4 regions of the Lysobacter sp. Root604 genome follow, and region 2 is predicted to be linked to each of the others. Evidence: riboswitches for the same ligand, from Rfam matches in the RefSeq annotation. Region 2 holds a riboswitch; each other region holds the start of a gene.
The links. Region 2 has a riboswitch for cobalamin ahead of btuB (TonB-dependent vitamin B12 receptor). Riboswitches for the same ligand answer to the same signal wherever they lie in the genome.
Positions count from the first base shown of each region.

Region 1: it holds a riboswitch for cobalamin, as region 2 does, so the genes downstream of both, metE (5-methyltetrahydropteroyltriglutamate--homocysteine S-methyltransferase) here and btuB (TonB-dependent vitamin B12 receptor) in region 2, are expected to answer to the same signal.
Region 3: it holds a riboswitch for cobalamin, as region 2 does, so the genes downstream of both, ASD69_RS14645 (ribonucleoside-diphosphate reductase subunit alpha) here and btuB (TonB-dependent vitamin B12 receptor) in region 2, are expected to answer to the same signal.
Region 4: it holds a riboswitch for cobalamin, as region 2 does, so the genes downstream of both, btuB (TonB-dependent vitamin B12 receptor) here and btuB (TonB-dependent vitamin B12 receptor) in region 2, are expected to answer to the same signal.

Region 1 is NZ_LMGS01000009.1:1,429,712-1,433,018, reverse strand. It holds gene ASD69_RS14635 (ribonucleotide-diphosphate reductase subunit beta) at 1-494, shown strand, start outside; gene ASD69_RS14630 (acyl-CoA thioesterase) at 711-1,109, shown strand; cobalamin riboswitch at 1,186-1,402, shown strand; gene metE (5-methyltetrahydropteroyltriglutamate--homocysteine S-methyltransferase) at 1,612-3,307, shown strand, end outside.
Region 2 is NZ_LMGS01000012.1:194,350-197,656, forward strand. It holds gene btuB (TonB-dependent vitamin B12 receptor) at 1-1,215, opposite strand, end outside; cobalamin riboswitch at 1,367-1,598, opposite strand; gene ASD69_RS19465 (TonB-dependent receptor) at 1,849-3,307, shown strand, end outside.
Region 3 is NZ_LMGS01000009.1:1,435,003-1,438,309, reverse strand. It holds gene ASD69_RS14650 (DUF2339 domain-containing protein) at 1-1,134, opposite strand, end outside; cobalamin riboswitch at 1,262-1,555, shown strand; gene ASD69_RS14645 (ribonucleoside-diphosphate reductase subunit alpha) at 1,924-3,307, shown strand, end outside.
Region 4 is NZ_LMGS01000010.1:184,685-187,991, reverse strand. It holds gene ASD69_RS15955 (serine/threonine-protein kinase) at 1-1, opposite strand, end outside; gene btuB (TonB-dependent vitamin B12 receptor) at 331-2,175, opposite strand; cobalamin riboswitch at 2,300-2,532, opposite strand; gene ASD69_RS22985 (TfoX/Sxy family protein) at 3,285-3,307, opposite strand, start outside.

The DNA of each region.
Region 1 (3,307 bases), on a different contig from region 2:
TCGCCGGCTGCATCGAGGGTCTGTTCTTCTTCGCCGCCTTCGCCTACGTCTATTACCTGCGCTCGCGCGGCCTGCTCAACGGCCTGGCCTCGGGCACCAACTGGGTGTTCCGCGACGAAAGCTGCCACATGGCGTTCGCGTTCGAGGTAATCCGCACCGCGCGCGAGGAAGAGCCCGACCTGTTCGACGCCGACCTGCGCGCGCAGGTGGTGAAGATGTTCGAGGACGCGGTGAACTGCGAACTCCAGTTCGCCCAGGACGTGCTGTCCGGCGGCGTGGTCGGCCTGTCGCTGAAGGACATGCGCCAGTACCTGGAGTACTGCGCCGACCAGCGCATGGCCCAGCTGGGCATGCCCAAGCATTTCGGCGCCACCAACCCCTTCGGCTTCATGGACCTGCAGGACGTGCAGGAAGTGACCAACTTCTTCGAGCGCCGGGTCTCGGCGTATCAGGTCGGCGTACAGGGCGAAGTGGCGTTCGACGAGGCGTTTTGATTCAGGCGGGTGAGATACCCGCGCGCCGAAACCTCTCCGACCTGCTTAAGGCCCCTCTCCCGCTCGCGGGAGAGGGGTTGGGGTGAGGGCGTGAGCGCCAACGGCGCGAATGCCTTTGCTTTGATTCCTAGCCGCTAAAGCAAAAGCGCCCCTCACCCTAACCCTCTCCCGCAAGCGGGAGAGGGAACTGTTCGCTACGACGTCGCTCTCCTCGCTCTGCCGGGAAACAAACCCATGACCGAAGCCCGTATCATCGAAATCGTCTTCCCCGATCACACCAACCACCTGGGCACCCTGTTCGGCGGCCAGGCCCTGGCCTGGATGGACAAGGCCGCCTTCGTCGCCGCCTCGCGCTACGCGCGGCGCACGGTGGTGACCGCGCGCTCGGAACAGATCGACTTCCACACCGCGGTGCCCAAGGGCGCGCTGGTGGAGCTGATCGCACGCGTGGTCTCGGTGGGTCGCACCTCGATGCAGGTCGAGGTCGAGATGCACTGCGAGGACCTGCTCAGCGGCGAATCGCAACTGGCCACGCGCGGGCGCTTCACCATGATCGCGCTCGATCGCGACGGCGTGCCGACGCCGGTGCCGGCGCTGGAATCCGCTGCGGCCTGAACCCGCGAACGTCGATTGACGGGCCCCGCTCCTAGGCGTACTTTGGCAGCCGTCATGGTGACCATCGCTTCATAAAGATAAAGCGATGCGACAAGACGCCGCCGGTTCGCGCCGGCGACGGCTAGAGGGAATCCGGTACGGACTCGCGTCCAATTCCGGAGCTGCCCCGCAGCGGTATAGGGAACGACCTCCGTCAGGCACTGGGTGCGAGCCCGGGAAGCGACGGACAGTAGGCGGCGTCGAACCACGCCATGCCCCAAGCCCGAAGACCTGCCATGACCGGAGGGTCCGCCCTCCGTCCGACTCCGGCCCCGCGGGTCGGCGCGTGCGTGCGGCCATGGCCGTTCGCCCTCGCCCTCCACGGGACCGGTTCGCCCGCGGGGGCGAAGGTCGAAGGCAGGTCGTGCTCCGGCGTCGCCGCATCCGCGGCGGGCGGTCGCGCGTGCGTACCCGCCTTCCTTCGTTGCCCTGCTCATGCCCACACGCATCGCAGGAGACTTCAATGATCAGCGTTACCCACCTCGGCTTCCCGCGCATCGGCGCGCGACGCGAGCTCAAGCAAGCCCTGGAATCGTTCTGGAAAGGCGAGATCGCGGCCGGCGATCTGCACGACACCGCACTCACGCTGCGCGCACGCCACTGGACGCTGGCGCGCGACGCCGGCGCCGACGTCGTGCCTTGCAACGACTTCTCGCTCTACGACCATGTGCTGGACACCGCCGTCCTGTTCGACGCGGTGCCCGCACCCTATCGCGATACCTTGGATGCCGATCCCCTGGCCGGTTACTTCGCGCTCGCGCGTGGCCTGCAGGACGCGCGCCACGACCTGCGCGCCCTGGAAATGACCAAGTGGTTCGATACCAACTACCACTACCTGGTGCCGCAGTTCGAGTGCGATCAGCGCTTCGCGCTGCGCGGCGACAAGCCGCTGGCCGAGCTCGCCGAAGCGCAGGCGCTTGGCCTGCAGGCACGGCCGGTGCTGCTGGGGCCGGTGTCGCTGCTCAAGCTCGGCAAGCGCCGCGACGGCGGCGATCCACGCGAGTTGCTGGACGCGCTGCTGCCGGCCTACGCCGAACTGCTGACCCGATTGAAGGCGGCGGGCGCGCAATGGGTGCAGTTGGACGAGCCCTGCCTCGCGCTGGATCTCGATGACGACGATCGCCGGGCCTATCGTCGCGCCTACGACGCGCTGGCCGGCGTCGATGCGCCCGCGCGCCTGCTCGCCAGCTACTTCGGCGGGCTGGGCGACAACGCCGAACTGGCCGCCGCCCTGCCCGTGCAGGCCCTGCACCTGGATCTGGTGCGCGCGCCCGGCCAGCTCGAAGCGCTGCTGCCCAAGCTGCCCGAAGACCGCGCGCTCAGTCTGGGCGTGGTCGACGGCCGCAACATCTGGCGCGCCGATCTCGACGCGGCGCTCAGTCTGGCGCGCCGCGCCGGTACGCGCGCGCAGTGGCTGGCGCCGTCGTGCTCGCTGCTGCACGTGCCGATCGACCTGGGCCTGGAACGCAAGCTGCCGCCGCCGTTGCAGCAGTGGATGGCCTACGCCAAGCAGAAGCTCGAGGAACTGCGCCTGCTCGCCGACACCCTGGCCGACGACGACCGTGCGGCGGGCGCCTTGGGCGCGGCCGCGAGCGCGCGCGCCGCGCGCCTGGCCTCGCCGCTGCTGCGCGACACCCAGGTGCGCGCCAAGCTGGCCGCGGTGGTGCCAGCGATGACCCAACGCGATTCGGCCTATGCGCAGCGCGCGCGGGTGCAGGCGCAGCGTCTGAAGCTGCCCGACTTCCCGACCACCACGATCGGCTCGTTCCCGCAGACCTCGCAGGTGCGCCAGGCGCGCGCCGAGCACAAGGCCGGGCGCCTGGACGACGCCGGCTATCGCGCCTTCCTCGAGCGCGAGACCGAGCTGTGCCTGCGCGAACAGGAAGCGTTGGGCCTGGACGTGCTGGTGCACGGCGAGTTCGAACGCAACGACATGGTCGAGTACTTCGGCGAGCAACTGTCCGGCTTCGCCTTCACCGCCCACGGCTGGGTGCAGAGCTACGGCTCGCGCTGCGTGAAACCGCCGGTGCTGTACGGCGACGTCGCCCGCCCGCGCGCGATGACGGTGGACTGGGCGCGCTACGCGCAGTCGCTGACGCCGCGCCCGGTCAAGGGCATGCTGACCGGGCCGGTCACGATCCTGCAGTGGTCGTTCGTGC
Region 2 (3,307 bases):
CGGCGCCTTGAACGCGGTGCCGTAGCTCGCGGTCAGGCGCAGCTGTTCGCTGAGGTTCCAGCCCCACAGCGCGCTGCCGGTGGTCTGGCCGCCGAACTGGCTGTCGTCGTCGCGGCGCAGGCTGGCCTGCAGCGCGTGCGCGCCAGATTCGCGCTGGTACTGGCCGAACAGGCCGCGGTTGATGCGGTGGTCGTGGGCGTAGACGGTGCTGCTTTCCACCTCGTCGCGCTGCCAGTCGTAGCCCAGGGTGAGCAGGCCGCCGCCGAGGCCGAAGTCACCCTGCAGCGAGCCCAGCTTGCGGCGCGTATTGAAGGTGCTGGAGTAGACGCCGTTGCGGTAGGTGTCGCTGAGGTCGCTGCTGCGGCCCAGGTTGAGGGTCAGCGTGGCCTGTTCGCTGGGCGCGTAGCGCAGGCGTCCGCCGGCGACCTGCTGCACGGTGTCGGCCTGGTTGTTGGTGCTGCCGTCGTATTCGTTACGGCCTTCGGCGCGGAACAGGCGCGCTTCGGCGTCCCAGGCGTCGTTGAAGCGGTAGCCGCCCTGCGCGGTCAGCGACAGGTTGCGGTAGCCGTCGCGGTCGGGCGAGTGGGTGAAGCAGCCGGCGCCGCCCGGCGAGGGCTTGCCGCGACAGGCGTTGATGCCGTCGGTGTCCTCGCTGGCGGCGTTGATCGAGTACCAGCCGTTGTCGCTCTTTCCGCCCACGCCCAGGGTGCCGCGACGCGTCTGCCAGCTGCCGATCGAGGCGCTGGCGTGCGGCGCGAACGCGCCTTGCGGGCGGCGGGTGAAGATCTGGATCACGCCGCCCAGGGCCTCGGAGCCGTACAAGCTGGAGAACGGGCCGCGCACGATCTCGATGCGCTCGATCTGTTCGACCGGAATGTCCTGCAGCGAGGCGCCGCCGCTGGTGGCCGAGCCGATCTTGATGCCGTCCACCAGCACCAGCACATGGTCGGACTCGGTGCCGCGCAGGAACAGCGAGGTCGACTTGCCGGGGCCGCCGTTGTTGGCCATCGACAGGCCGGGCGTGCCGCGCAGCAGGTCGGGCAAGTTGGCCGGCTGCAGGCGTTCGATGTCGTCGCGGTCGATCACGGTGACCGAGGCCAGGGTCGCGTCCTGGGTCTGCGCGGTGCGGCTGGCGGTCACCACGACCTGGTCGAGGTCGGTGGCGGCGTCGGCGGCCCAAACCGGGACCACGACGGACAGCAGCGCCGTCGCCAGCGCGGTGCGGCGAAGCGCGTAAGGGTGGAAATTCAAAGCATGGCTCCTGATCCGCGCCTACCCGCGCGGAAACGATGGGTCGGAGACACGCGGAGGGAACGACGAGGCGGCGACGCGCGGACGCAAGGCAGCCCCATGACAGCGCCCACCGCGTGTCGGGTCAGCCTCAGGCCGGTCTCCGGGCTTGCAAGCGAGGGCCTCCAGCCCTCCGATCCGCGCCTTCCCATGCATGCGCACAGTGGCTTCGTTGCGGATCGTTCGTCTTACTTACCGTTGCGGGGGCAGCTCCGGAATTGCCGTCGCTCCGTTCGGAGGACTGGCGCACCGGATTCCCGTTTCAATCGCCGGCGGGGCCGGCGATCACCTCAAGCCCGCGCATGGTAGCAGCCCCGGATCGGTCCGCCCCCATGAGCAAACGGCATGAGCCGGGCCCCGGGCCTGTGGCGATAACCGCCCGCAGCCGGGCTAAGTCGGCCTGATGTGCCACCTGGCATAGCTGATGCGCATCCGATGTCTAAAACCATGACGTACGGCTATCTACCTATACGAAAGTGGGTTTGACCCAGTTGTTATAACCGTGTTAAACCAAAATGACATCGTTACCAATCCCCCCGCCGCAAGGAGCCGCGCACCATGTCCGTAGCCGTCCGCGCCGTACGCCGTCCGCTCGTCCTCGCCCCCTTGTCGCTGGCCCTGATCGCCGCGCTCGCCTCCCCGGCCTATGCCCAGGACGCGGCCGCCCCGGGCGAGCCGGCCTCCGAGGCCCATACCCTGGACCAGGTGATCGTCACCGGCACCCGGGTCAGCGATCGCACCGTCGCCGAGTCCAGCGCGCCGATCGACATCATCACTCCGGAGGCGCTGGAAGCCACCGGCACGGTCGAACTCGCGACCGCGCTGGCGCGCGCCCTGCCCTCGCTGAACTTCCCGCGCCCGGCCATCACCGACGGCACCGACGCCGTGCGCCCCGCGCAGCTGCGCGGCCTGGCGCCGGACCAGGTGCTGGTGCTGGTCAACGGCAAGCGCCGGCACACCACCGCGCTGATCAACCTCAACGGCAGCCAGGGTCGCGGTTCCTCGCCGGTCGACCTCAACGCGATCCCGATCGCCTCGATCGAACGCGTGGAAGTGCTGCGCGACGGCGCCTCGGCGCAGTACGGCTCCGACGCGATCGCCGGGGTGGTCAACATCGTGCTCAAGGGCAGCGACCACGGCGGCAGCATCGCCGCGCGCTACGGGCAATACAGCGCCGGCGACGGCGAGCAGTACCAGCTGTCCGGCGACGCCGGCTTCAAGCTCGGCGAAAACGGCAAGCTGCACCTGGCCGCGCAGGGCGGCCACCAGGACCAGACCAACCGCGCGCGCCCGTTCCAAGGCGTGGTCGAACAGCGCTACGGCGATCCCGAGATCGATAGCGGCGCGGTGTCCTACAACGGCGAATACAGTCCGGTCGACTACCTGACCTTCTATTCCTTCGGCAGCTACAGCAAGCGCGACGTGCTCTCCAACGGCTACTTCCGCTTCGCCGCCGACCCGCGCAACATCCCCTCGATCTACCCGAACGGCTTCCTGCCGCAGATCCACAACGTCAGCAAGGACCGCTCGACGGTGGTCGGCCTGCGCTCGGAAACCGCCGGCGGCACCCAGATCGATTTCAGCTACAACTACGGCCACAACGAACTCAGCTTCGACATCGAGCACACCCTCAACCGCAGCCTGGGCCCGACCTCGCCGACGCAGTTCTATGCGGGCGCGCTCGAAGTCACGCAGCACGTGTTGAACCTGGACTTCGCGCGCCCGGTGGATTTCGGCTGGCAGTATCCGGTGACCTTCGCCTGGGGCGCGGAGTGGCGCGGCGAGGAATTCTCGCAGCGCGCCGGCGAACCGCTGTCCTACGCCAACGGCGGCGTGCCCGCGTCCAACGGCCAGATCATCCCGGGCGCGCAGGTGTTCTCCGGCTTCCGCGCCAGCGACGCCGGCGATTTCGACCGCCACAGCTATTCGCTCTATGCCGACGTCGAAGCCGACCTGACCGACAAGTTCTCCGCCGGCATCGCCGCGCGCTTCGAGAGCTACAGCGATTTCGGCGACA
Region 3 (3,307 bases), on a different contig from region 2:
GAGGATGGGGATCAGCAGATAGAAGACGAAGAACAGCAGCAGGAAGGGTTCGGTGCTGGCGAAGTCCGCGCTGCGATAGCGCAGTACGCCCCAGGCGGTGCCGATTCCGAAGGTGAACACGAAGCCGAGCAGGTTGAGCGCGCGCCACGGCCGCCACCAGGCGATCACGAAGATCGCCGCATTGAGCACGGCGTAGTAACTGAACAAGGCGACATGGTTGCCCTGCCCGGTCGACAGCCAGATCGGCGCCATGAAGCCGGCGAAGATGCCCAGCAGCGCCAGCGCGATCGCGTTCTGGCGCACCGCGAGCACGCCGGCGCCGGCGACCAGCACGATGCTGAGCGCGAACGCGGGCCCGGCCTCGATCAGCCCGTACAGTTTGAACGCCGCGAACACCACCAGTAGCAGCACGCCGATCGCGCCGCCCTGCAGGCTCAGCGCGAAGCTGCGCTTGCGTTCGCGCTGGCGCCAGCCGAACACCAGCCCGGCCAGCGCGGCCAGGGCGATGCCGGCCAGGCGGAACTCGATCGGGAAGCGCATCCAGCCCTGATCGGTGGCGTACTTGAGCAGCGCGGCCACGCCCGCGAACAGCACCAGCATGCCGACCTTGACCGGCACGTTGCCTTCGGTGAACCAGCGCTTGACCGCGCCGACCATGCGCTCGATAGGGTCCGGCTGCGCGGGCGCGCGTACCTGGGCGCGCGCGGCGCGGGCGGGCTCGGCGCGCGGCGACTCCTCGAAGATCGGACGCGGCGCCGAGGCGGGCAACGGCGGCGGCAGCGCCGAGGCCGGTTCGGCCGCCGGCGTCGGAACGGCTGGCTCGCCGGGAATTGTGCGCGGCGACGGGCCCGTAGGCGTGCTCGAGACGGGGCTGGGCGGCGGCGATACGGGTGCGGGCGGCAGCGGCGCGTCGCGCATGAGCTCGCCCAGGGTCGGTTCGCGCTCGCCGGGCTGCTCTTCGGCCACGGCGACGGCCGCCGTCGGCCGCGCGGCGGCGCGCTGCGCGAGTTCGGCGATGCGCGCCTCCAACAGCCCGACCCGGGCCTTGAGCCCGGAGATCGATACCAAGGCGATGATCAACAGCACCGGCACGGCCAGCAGCACCAGCACCAACAACGCCAACAGACCCTCCATCGCGCCCCATCCCTGTCCTTGTCGCCACGCACGTTAACACCAAGCGCGGCGCCGCAACGGCGCCGAAGTTTTTGTTGCGAATCTGCGGTCGCTCACCACATATCGTGTTGACGGATCGGGGCACCCCTAATATGTTGTGCCTGTCGGTGCCGATCGCGAGATCGGCTTAAAAGGGAAGCCGGTGCGGACCCGCCCCGAAAGGGCGGCGACAAAGCCGGCGCTGCCCCGCAGCGGTATGGGAAACGAACGCGGTCATTGCACTGGGCGCCCGGCGCCTGGGAAGCGGCCGCCAGTAGGAGAAGCAGGAGTGAGCGGAGAGAAGTGAGTGGTGAGCGGTTTGGTACTCGCTCCTCACTTCTCCCCGCTCACTTCTGGCTTCAAGTCCCGAGCCCGAAGACCTGCCGACAACCGCGCGTCGCACACCGCGCGGTACCGGCTCAGGAGTCTTCGGGGGAAGACGGCCGGTGTCGCCCCGCCACGGTTCGCCGTCGCGGTCCGCGGTCCGTCTCGGCCCGCGCGACACCCTGTCGTCATCCTCGAACACTTCGCGCCCGCGGGGGCGCAAGCCGCAACGCCGATCCTCGGCGTTGCGTCTGCGTCCGCGCACGTCGGCCCTCGTGGGAAGGCCGACGACCCGTGCGCCCACGCATCGGAGCCCCTATGACCACCACCACCGAAGCGCCCGCCGTTGCGAGCACCTCCCCCGCCCCCATCGCCGCCGAAGCACCGGCGCGCAAGCCCGACGTCGCGCCCGGCTTCGCCCTGACCCCGCCGGCGGCCAACCTCACCATGAGCGTGACCAAGCGCAGCGGTCGCCGCGAACCGGTCGACCTCAACAAGATCGTGCGCGCGGTCACCCGCTGCGGCGAGGGCCTGTACGCGGTCGATCCGATGCGCGTGGCCACCCGCACCATCTCCGGCCTGTACGACGGCGCGACCACGCGCGAGCTGGACGAACTGTCGATCCGCACCGCCGCCCTGCTCACCGCCGAGGAGCCCGAGTACGGCCGCCTCGCCGCGCGCCTGCTCAGCAACGTGATCGAGAAGGAAGTCGCCGGCATCGAGATCCACGCGTTCTCGCAGTCGGTCGTGCGCGGCCACGAGTTGGGCCTGATCAACGACCGCCTGCTGACTTTCGTGCAGGCCAACGCGCGCAAGCTCAACGACGCCATCGACCGCAGCCTGGACGCGCGCTTCGACTACTTCGGCCTGCGCACCCTGTACGACCGCTACCTACTGCGCCACCCGACCGCGCGCACCGTGATCGAGACCCCGCAGCAGTTCTTCCTGCGCATCGCCTGCGCCCTCAGCGAGGATGTCGGCGACGCGCTCGCGTTGTACCGCCGCATGGCCCAGCTCGACTACATCCCGTCCTCGCCTACCCTGTTCAACGCCGGCACCACCCACGAGCAGCTGTCGAGCTGCTTCCTGCTCGATTCGCCCGACGATTCGCTGGAAGCGATCTACAAGCGCTACATGGATGTGGCCAAGCTGAGCAAGTTCAGCGGCGGCATCGGCCTGAGCTACACCCGCATCCGCTCGCGCGGTTCGCTGATCCGCTCCACCAACGGCCTGAGCAACGGCATCGTGCCCTGGCTGAAGACGCTGGACGCCTCGGTGGCCGCGGTCAACCAGGGCGGCAAGCGCAAGGGCGCGGCCTGCGTGTACCTGGAGCCCTGGCACGCCGACGTCGAGGAGTTCCTGGAACTGCGCGACAACACCGGCGACGAAGCGCGCCGCACCCACAACCTCAACCTGGCCAACTGGATTCCCGACGAATTCATGCGCCGCGTCGAGGCCGATGCCGAGTGGTCGCTGTTCGACCCGGCCAAGGTGCCGCAGCTGACCGACCTGTGGGGCGAGTCCTTCGACCGCGCCTACCACGCCGCCGAAGCGGCCGGCCTGGCGGTCAAGAAGGTCAAGGCGCGCGACATCTACGGCCGGATGATGCGGACCCTGGCGCAGACCGGCAACGGCTGGATGAACTTCAAGGACAAGTCCAACCGCGCGTCCAACCAGACCCTGCGCGACGGCAACGTCATCCACCTGTCCAACCTGTGCACCGAGATCCTCGAGGTCACCTCGCAGGACGAGACCGCGGTGTGCAACCTGGGCTCGATCAACCTGTCGCACCACGTCGAGATGTACGAAGACGGCAAGGGCGCCTTCGATT
Region 4 (3,307 bases), on a different contig from region 2:
TGAGGCTGTCTGCCGCTGCGGTGAGTGGGCGGAGCTGGGGTGCGCCGATGCGTGGCGTGGCGCCGGTCCGCTGCGGCTATCGTACGCCCTCCGACCGGAGATCCGATTGGACCTTCGCAGGGGGCGCGCCCGATCCACGCCGGATCGGAGCGCTCAGTAATGTCACTGAATTGGTGGATCTGTGAGGGTTTGGGCACGGTACGGCGCGCCGGGTCGGACGGTCCGTGGCCTCGCAGCGCCGCGGCAGACGCGAGCCCGCCCACCGCCCGGCTCGCCGCAAAAGAAAGCCCGGCGGAGCCGGGCTTTCGAGAGCTTGAACGCGCGTCCGGCTCAGCGGGCCGGTGCGTAACGCAAGGTCAGGAACCATTCGCGACCGGGCTGGTTGTAGAACGAGATGGTCTCGTAGTCGCGGTCGAAGACATTGGCCACGCGCGCCTGCAGCGACCAGGCCGCGGTGAGCGCGTATTCGGCGCGCAGGTCCAGGGTGCCGTAGCCGCCGACGCGGCGGCTGTTGGCGACGTCGTCGTAACGCGCGCTGGAACCGACCGCGGTCACGCCGAAGCGGAAGTCGCCGAAGGCGCGGTCGATGTCGACGCGCGCGCTGCGCTTGGCGCGACGCGGCAGATCGTTGCCGGCGTAGAAGCCGACCCGGTTCTCGCTGTCGAGGAAGCTGGCGCTGGCGGCCACGGCCCAATCGGCGACGGTGGTGTCGATGCCGATCTCGGCGCCGCGCACACGCGCGCGCTCGATGTTGTTGGGCAGGAAGATCGCGGCGTCGTAGGCGATCAGGTCGTCGACCTGGGTGCTGAAACCGTCGATGCGCGCGTTGAAGCGCTCGCTGCGGTAGGCCAGGCCAAGCTCCCAGGTCTTGGACTCTTCCGGGCGCAGCGCCGGGTTGCCGAAGAACGGGTAGTAGAGCTCGTTGAAGGTCGGGGCTTTGAAGGCGGTGCCGTAGCCCGCGGTCAGACGCCAGTGTTCGGCGAAGCCCAGGCCCCAGGCGATGCTGCCGGTGGTGTGGCCGCCGAACTGGTCGTTGTCGTCGCGGCGCAGGCTGGCCTCGATCGACTGCGCGCCGAAGCGGCCCTGGTACTGGACGAAGCCGGCGCGGTTATCGCGCTCGTTCTTGTCGTAGGCGGTGTCGCTGTCGGCGTGGTCGCGCAGCCAGTCGAAGCCCACGCTCAGCAGCTGGCCTTCGCCGACGCCGTAGTCGGTCTGCACGGTGAAGCTGTCGCGGTTGGTGGCGAAGTAACCGTTGGGCACGTTGCCGAGGAAGTTGTCGGACTCGTCGCGATTGCGGCCGGCGCTGACCTGCAGGCGCAGGTTTTCGGAAGGACGCCAGGTGCCCTTGGCGCCGACCACCTGCTGCACGATCTCGGAGTAGTTGACGAAGCTGCCGTCGTACTCGTTCTCGCCTTCGGCGCGCAGCACATGGCCTTCGAAGCTCAGGGTGTCGGTGGCATCGAAGCCACCGCGCAGCGACAGCGAGCGGTTGCGGTAGCCGTCGCGGTCGGGCTCTTCGGTGAAGCAGCCGGCGAACAGGGTGCTGGAGCCGTCGCAGGCATTGATGCCGTCGGTGCGCTGGTAGGCGGCGTCGGCGCCGAACCAGCCGCGGCCGACGCGGCCGCCGATGCCGGCGCTGGCTTCGCGGCCGCCGTGGCTGCCGACGGTGACGCTGGCGCGCGGGGCGACGGCGTCGCGGTCGCGGCGGGTGAAGATCTGGATCACGCCGCCGATCGCGTCGGCGCCGTACAGGCTGGAGCGCGGGCCGCGCACGATTTCGATGCGGTCGATCAGGGCGACCGGCAGGTCCTGGAACGAAGCCAGGCCGGAGGTCGCCGAGCCGATGCGGATGCCGTCGACCAGGACCAGCACGTGGTCGGTCTCGCTGCCGCGCAGCGACAGCGTGGTCAGCTTGCCCAGGCCGCCCTGGTTGCCGACCGAGAGGCCGGCGCGGCCGCGCAGCAGGTCGGGCAGCGAGCGCGCCTGGCTGCGCGCGATGTCGTCGTGGGTGATCACTTCGACCGGCGACAGCGCGTCGTTGGCGCTGATCGCGGTGCGGGTGGCGGTGACGACGACATCGTCCAGATCGGTGGCGTCGTCGTTCGGCTGCGCCTGCGCGAGAGCGGGCAGGGCGAGGGCGGCGGCGATGGCCAGGGACAGCTTGGGAACACGCATGAGCAAACTCCAGGGGCGCGGCGGTGGAGCCGCGCCGTCGATCGAGGGAGTCGCGAGGAGAGAGGGGCCGCGAATGCGGGCGCTGAACGCGCCGACGGTCGCCGCCGCGACGCCCTCCGCATCGCAACCAGTCGCGCGTCGGGGCCGGTCTCCGGACTCGCGAGCCGGGACCGGGGTCCCGTGCGCGGCGCCTTCCCGTGCTGAGCACAGTGGCGGTTGCCGCGGTCGACTCGCTTACCGTTGCGGGGGCAGTGCCGGGCTGGCCCGATCGCGCTGTCGCAGCGCTGGGGCGTCACCGGCTTCCCGTTTCAACCCTGACGGCGGATGCCGGGGGTCACCTCGAAGCGCGCGCAGTCTACGCGATCGGGGGCGCAGGGGCCAAAAGGAGCGGGGGGCGTGGCCATTAGCCCCTCATCCGCCCTGCGGGCACCTTCTCCCGCAAGCGGGAGAAGGGAAGATCAAGAACCTCTCCCGCAAGCGGGAGAAGGGMAGATCAAGAACCTCTCCCGCAAGCGGAAAGGGGGAGATCAAGAACCAGCGCTGTGAGCCCCTCTCCCGCTCGCGGGAGAGGGGTTGGGGTGAGGGACGATGCGGATGCGTTGCTTGAACCCCGCCACGTGCCCTCATCCGCCCTGCGGGCACCTTCTCCCGCAAGCGGGAGAAAGATCAAGAACCTCTCCCGCAAGCAGGCAGGGGAAGATCAAAAGCTAGCGTTGCGAGCCCCTCTCCCGCTYGCGGGAGAGGGGTTGGGGTGAGGGCCCGGCGCGAGTGCGTTGCTTGAACCYCGCCGCGCGCCCTCATCCGCCCTGCGGGCACCTTCTCCCGCAAGCGGGAGAAGGGMAGATCAAGAACSTCTCCCGCAAGCGGAAAGGGGGAGATCAAGAACTAGCGCTGTGAGCCCCTCTCCCGCTCGCGGGAGAGGGGTTGGGGTGAGGGCCCGGCGCAGAGCGCGCAGCTCCAACTTCATCCCGGCTCTTCATCCGGTCCGCAGCCCGTCCTGAGCCTGCCGAACGGGGCACCGCCTCCCACTGTTGGGAGCAGGGAAAGCCAGGTCGGGGGCGTAACCAAGCGCCGCTAATCCGCGCCGCAAAGCGGAACGCAGGACTGCCTTACTCCCGCTCTTCCGCCTCGT